DNA from 2 places in the Pseudomonas trivialis genome. Region 2 is predicted to be linked to the other one. Evidence: predicted binding sites of a transcription regulator. Region 2 holds the regulator's gene; the other holds the start of a gene.

Region 1 (3,410 bases), 1.9 Mb from region 2:
GCAGGCAGTTGTAGATGCTGGCCGGGTTTTCTTCGTCGAGGGCGAAGAAGTGCAGCATGCGCTCGGCGTCCAGAGTCTGGTGGCGTTCCAGATAATTCTCCAGGGTGCCGCTGCTGAGCAGCGACATGGCCAGTTCGTCCAGGCCGTCACTGCGCCCGGCCTGGGGCATCAGCGACAACGAATAACTGACTTCGAGCATGCGCGCCAGGTTTTCGGCGCGCTCCAGGTAACGTGACATCCAGTACAGATCTGCGGCGGTTCTACTCAGCATATTCAGTCCTCCACCACCCAGGTGTCCTTGGTTCCGCCGCCCTGCGACGAGTTGACGATCAGCGAGCCTTCACGCAGCGCCACCCGCGTGAGACCACCGGGCACCAGGCGGGTTTCCTTGCCCGAGAGGACAAAGGGGCGCAAGTCGATATGGCGGGGCGCAATGCCGTTTTCGACGAACGTGGGGCAGGTGGACAGGCTCAGGGTCGGCTGGGCGATGTAGGCATGGGGGCGCGCCTTGATGCGTTGGCGGAAGTCCTCGATCTCGGCGGCCGTGGACGCGGGGCCCACCAGCATGCCGTAGCCGCCGGAACCCTGGGTTTCCTTGACCACCAGCTCGCCGAGGTTGGCCAGCACGTGGGACAGCTCATCAGGCTTGCGACACTGAAAGGTCGGCACGTTCTGCAGGATCGGTTCTTCGTCCAGGTAAAACTTGATCATCGCCGGCACGTAGGGGTAGATCGACTTGTCGTCGGCCACACCGGTGCCGATGGCGTTGGCCAGCACCACGTTGCCCGCGCAATAGGCGGCCACCAGGCCGGGCACGCCGAGCATGGATTCGGCGTTGAACGCCTGCGGGTCGAGGAATGCGTCGTCGATGCGGCGGTAAATCACGTCGACGGCTTTGGGCCCGTCGGTGGTGCGCATGAACACCTTGAGGTCGTGCACGAACAGGTCGGCACCTTCCACCAGTTCCACGCCCATTTCCCTCGCCAGAAAGGCATGCTCGAAAAACGCACTGTTGAAACGGCCGGGGGTCAGCACCACCACATTCGGGTTGTCGAGGCGGCTGGAACTCTTGAGGGTCTTGAGCAGCAGGTTGGGGTAGTGGTCCACCGGCGCGATGCGCTGTCTGGCGAACACTTCGGGGAACAGGCGCATCATCATCTTGCGGTCTTCGAGCATGTAGCTCACGCCGCTGGGGGTGCGCAGGTTGTCTTCGAGCACGTAGTAGGTGCCGTCGCCGTCGCGCACCAGGTCGACGCCGGAGATGTGCGAGTAGATGCCGCGGTGCAGGTCCAGCCCGACCATTGCCTTTTGATAGCCTTCGTTGCCCAGCACCTGTTCCGCCGGAATGATGCCGGCCTTGATGATGCGCTGGTCGTGGTAGATGTCGGCGAGGAACATGTTCAGCGCATTGACGCGCTGTATACAGCCGCGCTCGATCACGCTCCACTCGCTGGCGGGAATGCTGCGCGGGATGATGTCGAAGGGGATCAGGCGCTCGGTGTCCTGTTCATCGCCGTACAGGGTGAACGTGATCCCGGCGCGGTGAAACAGCAAGTCAGCTTCACGGCGACGCTGGGCCAGCAGTTCCGGCGGCGTGTTGGCCAGCCAGCGGGAGAAATCCTGGTAATGCGCACGGCACTCGCCGTTCGCGTCATTCATTTCGTCAAAGAAAGATCGAGCCATTCCGATACCTTGTCAGTGCCCAGGGGTGCATGGGTGGCACTGCCGCTTTTAAAAACGCATTTTTTTATGAGCCCGTGGCGCAGGGTGCCAACAGGCCTGGTCCTTTCTTTCTTGTGGGGGTGGCTCTGGGTCGGGGGGTAACGCTTGCTCCTGTTTACGGGCAGATGAAAGGGTTAAGCAATGCATGTGCCGAAATGGCCTTCAGGCGCCGATTACTTGTGGCAAGCCCTTTAAGCGCAGATTCCCTGTGGCGAGCAGGCTTGTCCTGCGTGGGCTGCGCAGCGGCCCCAAAACCAGGCGCTGAGCCGTATCAGGTACACCGCGTTTTGCTGGATTGGGGGCGCTTCGCACCCCAACGCGGGGCAAGCCCGCTCGCCACGGTGCCCCGTTCGCCACAATAGGGCGTTCCACTCTCAGATCGCTCGCGCAGTGCTCTTTAATGGTGCGTAACTAACTTGAACTTCGTGCACGCTCGATTCTTCTAATTGGCATTCGACAATCTGCGGAGTACCGTCGTGCCAACCATCATCTCGCCCGATACCCCGGAATCGGCCCTGACCGACCACAGCGAGCACAACGCCAAGATCTTCGGTTCGCCCAAGGACCGGCTGGACTTCTACCGCCGAGAAATCCAGTACGAAACCAGCATCCTCGCCAACCGCACCGATGCCTACCTCACCGCGCAGTCATTCCTGGTGATTGCCTTTGTCTCCGGCATGGGCAACCTCAACCCGGAGTGGGGCAAGCTGTTTACCCTGGTGGTGCCAGTGTTTCTGGTGGCGCTGGGTATTTTGAGTTCGCTGAATGCCTGGCCCGGTATTCGCGCGGCGTATGAAATCATCGACCACTGGCACTACAAGCAGAGCGAACTATTGCGCAGTGAGCCGGTGATGGGCATGGCCTACGATGAGTCGCCGCTGTTTTCCGAGATGGAGTCGTCCCACAAGGGCTATCGCAAGTCGCTGTTGTTCTCCATGCGTGCACCCTGGCTGTTCATGGTGTTCTGGCTGGTGCTGGGCATTTATGCGTTCTATATCCAGGTCGATAATCCGATCCGCTGAGCAATCGGAAGGAACTTCGCTCGCCAGCGCGGCGCCTTAGTTTTACGCAGTACAGATTTCTCCCAGACCTGCGAAGAGGTGCCCCATGAACACCAGCGACGACCCGCAAACCAGCAACCGTAATGACCCGGCCATCGATGGCGGCGAGCCGGCCCCAGGCAGCGCTGTCAATGCGCCCAAGGATCCAGCGGCTGCCAGCGATCCCAAGGCAAAGGAAAACGAGTTCAGCCCGGATTTCGAACCCGAGCCCGAGCACAAGCCTGAAACCGATGCCGATATCGATACTCAGGGCGGCTAGAGGAGAACGTCATGTCAAAAGAACTCGACCTGGAAGACGAACCCAACGATCCGGGCAACGAAGACCCGGGCTCGTTGATGGACGATGCCACCGTGCCGCTCAACGATCTGGATGACGCGGCAGACGTCGGCAATACTGAGAATCAGGACTGACCCTTCGCCCTGGCTCGTCGTTCATACCATGCCAGCATCGGCTGGGTACTCAGGCCATGAATGACGATGCTCAGGGCGATCACCGACACTGTCAGGTTTACTGCCACGGCGCTGCTGGTGCCGATCAGGCCATGGTTAAGGGCGTAGAACAGGTAGTAAATGCTGCCGATGCCGCGAATCCCGAACCAGCCCATCAGGCCGCGTTGCTGGCGGTCG
Region 2 (3,410 bases):
AGAAGAAGGCCGAGTAATGGCAACCCTGAAAGCCCAGCATCTGGCCAAGGCCTACAAAAGCCGTCAGGTCGTGCGCGACGTCAGCCTGTCGATCGACAGCGGCCAGATCGTCGGCTTGCTCGGCCCCAACGGCGCCGGCAAGACCACCTGCTTCTACATGATCGTGGGCCTCGTCCAGGCCGACCAGGGTCGTGTGCTGATCGACGACCTCGACGTCAGCCACCAGCCCATGCATGGTCGTGCACGCGCCGGTATCGGCTATCTGCCACAGGAAGCGTCGATCTTCCGCAAGCTGTCGGTTGCCGACAACATCATGGCGATCCTCGAGACCCGCAAGGAACTCGACCGCGACGGCCGCCGTCAGGAGTTGGAAAGCCTGCTGCAGGAATTCCACATCAACCACATTCGCGACAACCTCGGCATGAGCCTGTCCGGTGGTGAGCGTCGCCGCGTGGAAATCGCCCGCGCCCTGGCCACCGCACCCAAGTTCATCCTGCTGGACGAACCGTTTGCCGGCGTCGACCCGATCTCGGTCGGCGACATCAAGCAGATCATCCATCATCTCAAGGCCAAGGGTATCGGTGTGCTGATCACCGACCACAACGTCCGTGAGACCCTCGATATCTGCGAGACCGCCTATATCGTCAACGATGGCCAACTGATCGCCGAAGGCGATTCGGCGACTATCCTGGCCAACGAACTGGTCAAGGAAGTGTACCTGGGTCACGAGTTCCGCCTGTAGACACGGTGGTATCAGGGCGTTCGCCGACGAGCGCGCGAGTCAATGAAAACCTCAGTATTTTTATTGTCATCGCGCTCTAGGCAAAGCACCCGATATCAGGCATATAATTTGCTTATGTTTGGCGCTCGCGCGCCCTGTCGTGGATGGCGCATTGCGCCGGCGAATAAGGTGTTAAGCCCCTGCCATGAAACCATCGCTAGTCCTGAGAATGGGCCAGCAGCTGACGATGACACCGCAGCTGCAACAGGCCATCCGCCTGCTCCAATTGTCGACCCTGGACCTGCAACAGGAAATCCAGGAGGCCCTGGAGTCCAATCCGATGCTCGAACGCCAGGAAGAAGGCGACGACTTCGATAATGCAGACCCACTGGCCGACAACATCGAGCAAAAACCCAACCCGGACGTGCAGGAACCCTCCTATCAGGAAACCGCCCCCACGGTGGACAACCTCGAGGAAGGCGACTGGAACGAGCGCATCCCCAACGAACTGCCTGTGGACACTGCCTGGGAAGACGTTTACCAGACCAGTGCCAGCAGCCTGCCCAGCAATGATGATGACGAGTGGGACTTCACCACCCGCACCTCCGTCGGCGAGAGCTTGCAAAGTCACCTGCTGTGGCAACTGAACCTGGCGCCGATGTCCGACACCGATCGCCTGATCGCCGTCACCCTGATCGACTGCATCAACAACCAGGGCTACCTGGACGAAACGCTCGACGAAATTCTGGAAGCTTTCGACCCGGAACTGGATATCGAACTGGACGAGATCGAAGCCGTCCTACACCGCATCCAGCAGTTCGAGCCCGCCGGTATTGGTGCACGCAACCTCAGTGAATGCCTGCTGTTGCAACTGCGTCAATTGCCCGCCAAGACGCCATGGCTCAACGAAGCCCAGCGCCTGGTCACCGACTACATCGACCTGCTGGGCAGCCGTGACTACAGCCAGCTGATGCGTCGCATGAAGCTCAAGGAAGATGAGCTGCGCCAGGTCATCGAGCTGGTGCAGAGCCTAAACCCGCGTCCGGGCTCGCAGATCGAATCCAGCGAAGCCGAATACGTGGTCCCCGACGTGATCGTCCGCAAGGACAACGAGCGCTGGCTGGTGGAGCTGAACCAGGAATCCGTGCCGCGCCTGCGGGTCAACCCGCAATACGCCGGCTTTGTACGCCGCGCCGATACCAGCGCCGACAACACCTTCATGCGCAACCAGTTGCAGGAGGCCCGCTGGTTCATCAAGAGCCTGCAAAGTCGCAACGAAACCCTGATGAAAGTGGCCACCCAGATCGTCGAGCATCAGCGCGGCTTCCTGGAGTACGGCGACGAAGCGATGAAACCGCTGGTGCTGCACGATATCGCCGAAGCGGTGGGCATGCACGAATCGACGATTTCGCGGGTAACCACACAGAAATTCATGCATACCCCGCGGGGTATATATGAGCTGAAATACTTTTTCTCCAGCCACGTCAGCACCTCCGAAGGCGGCGAATGCTCGTCCACGGCGATTCGCGCAATCATCAAAAAACTGGTTGCCGCGGAAAATCAGAAAAAGCCATTGAGTGACAGTAAGATCGCTGGTTTACTGGAGGCACAAGGCATTCAGGTCGCCCGTCGAACCGTCGCCAAGTATCGCGAATCCCTTGGGATTGCGCCTTCCAGCGAGCGTAAGCGGTTGATGTGACGGGCGGGCCACAGCGTTCCAGTGGCAGGCGCTTTTCGCCTGTCGCTTTATGCACTGGCAACGAAGGAGAAGCTGTATGCAAGTCAACATCAGTGGACACCAGCTGGAAGTCACCAAGCCCCTGCGTGAATACACCGAGAGCAAGCTGAACAAGCTTGCGGGGCATTTCGACAAGATCACCAATGTGCAGGTCATCATGGAGGTCGACAAGCTCAAGCAGAAAATCGAAGCCACCCTGCACGTACCGAATGCCAAGCTCGTCGCCAATGCGGAACACGAAGACATGTACGCGGCGATTGACTCGCTCTACGACAAGCTCGACCGCCAACTCATAAAGCATAAGGAAAAGAATCTGCACCTGATGCAAGGTACAGGTCGTTAACTCCCCCCATGATCCGACTTGAAACCATCCTGACCCCCGGCCGTTCCCTGGTGAACGCGCCGGGTGGCAGCAAGAAAAAAGCCCTCGAACACATTGCAAACCTGATCAGCCGGGAAGTGCCCGAGCTGGATGAGCAGGTCGTGTTCAAGGCCCTGATCGACCGTGAAAAACTGGGCTCCACCGGTTTTGGCAACGGCATCGCCATTCCTCATTGCCGACTCAAAGGCTGCGACACACCTGTCAGCGCCTTGCTGCACCTGGAAAGACCCATCGATTTCGACGCTATCGACGGCGCTCCGGTCGACCTGCTCTTCGTTTTGCTGGTCCCGGAAGCGGCCACCGATGCTCACCTGGAACTGCTTCGGCAGATCGCCAGCATGCTCGACCGCAAGGAAGTACGTCATAAACTGCGCAACGCCAGCAGCAATGAGGCGTTGTATCAGGTTGTGCTGGACGAGCAATAACCATGCGCCTGATTATTGTCAGTGGCCGGTCCGGCTCGGGTAAAAGCACCGCACTCAATGTGCTTGAAGACAGCGGCTTTTATTGCATCGATAATTTGCCCGCTGGCCTGTTGCCGGAACTGGCCGAACGCGCGCTTATCCATA

What was found. Region 2 encodes sigma-54, which starts transcription at its own class of promoters, with help from an activator protein. Its sites were predicted from a motif close to ANTGGCATNNANNTTGCTNT; they were not measured.
Region 1: a site for sigma-54 is predicted at 1,858-1,877, ahead of VRB54_RS12290 (circularly permuted type 2 ATP-grasp protein). Genes of this name have one in related genera too.

What each region holds. Positions count from the first base shown of each region.
Region 1 covers NZ_CP142151.1:2,842,784-2,846,193, reverse strand. The annotation lists gene VRB54_RS12295 (alpha-E domain-containing protein) at 1-271, opposite strand, end outside; gene VRB54_RS12290 (circularly permuted type 2 ATP-grasp protein) at 274-1,683, opposite strand; gene VRB54_RS12285 (hypothetical protein) at 2,199-2,744, shown strand; gene VRB54_RS12280 (hypothetical protein) at 2,830-3,042, shown strand; gene VRB54_RS12275 (hypothetical protein) at 3,054-3,194, shown strand; gene VRB54_RS12270 (sodium:proton antiporter) at 3,185-3,410, opposite strand, start outside.
Region 2 covers NZ_CP142151.1:937,487-940,896, reverse strand. The annotation lists gene lptA (lipopolysaccharide transport periplasmic protein LptA) at 1-17, shown strand, start outside; gene lptB (LPS export ABC transporter ATP-binding protein) at 17-742, shown strand; gene VRB54_RS04035 (RNA polymerase factor sigma-54) at 927-2,420, shown strand; gene hpf (ribosome hibernation-promoting factor, HPF/YfiA family) at 2,497-2,802, shown strand; gene ptsN (PTS IIA-like nitrogen regulatory protein PtsN) at 2,811-3,266, shown strand; gene rapZ (RNase adapter RapZ) at 3,269-3,410, shown strand, end outside.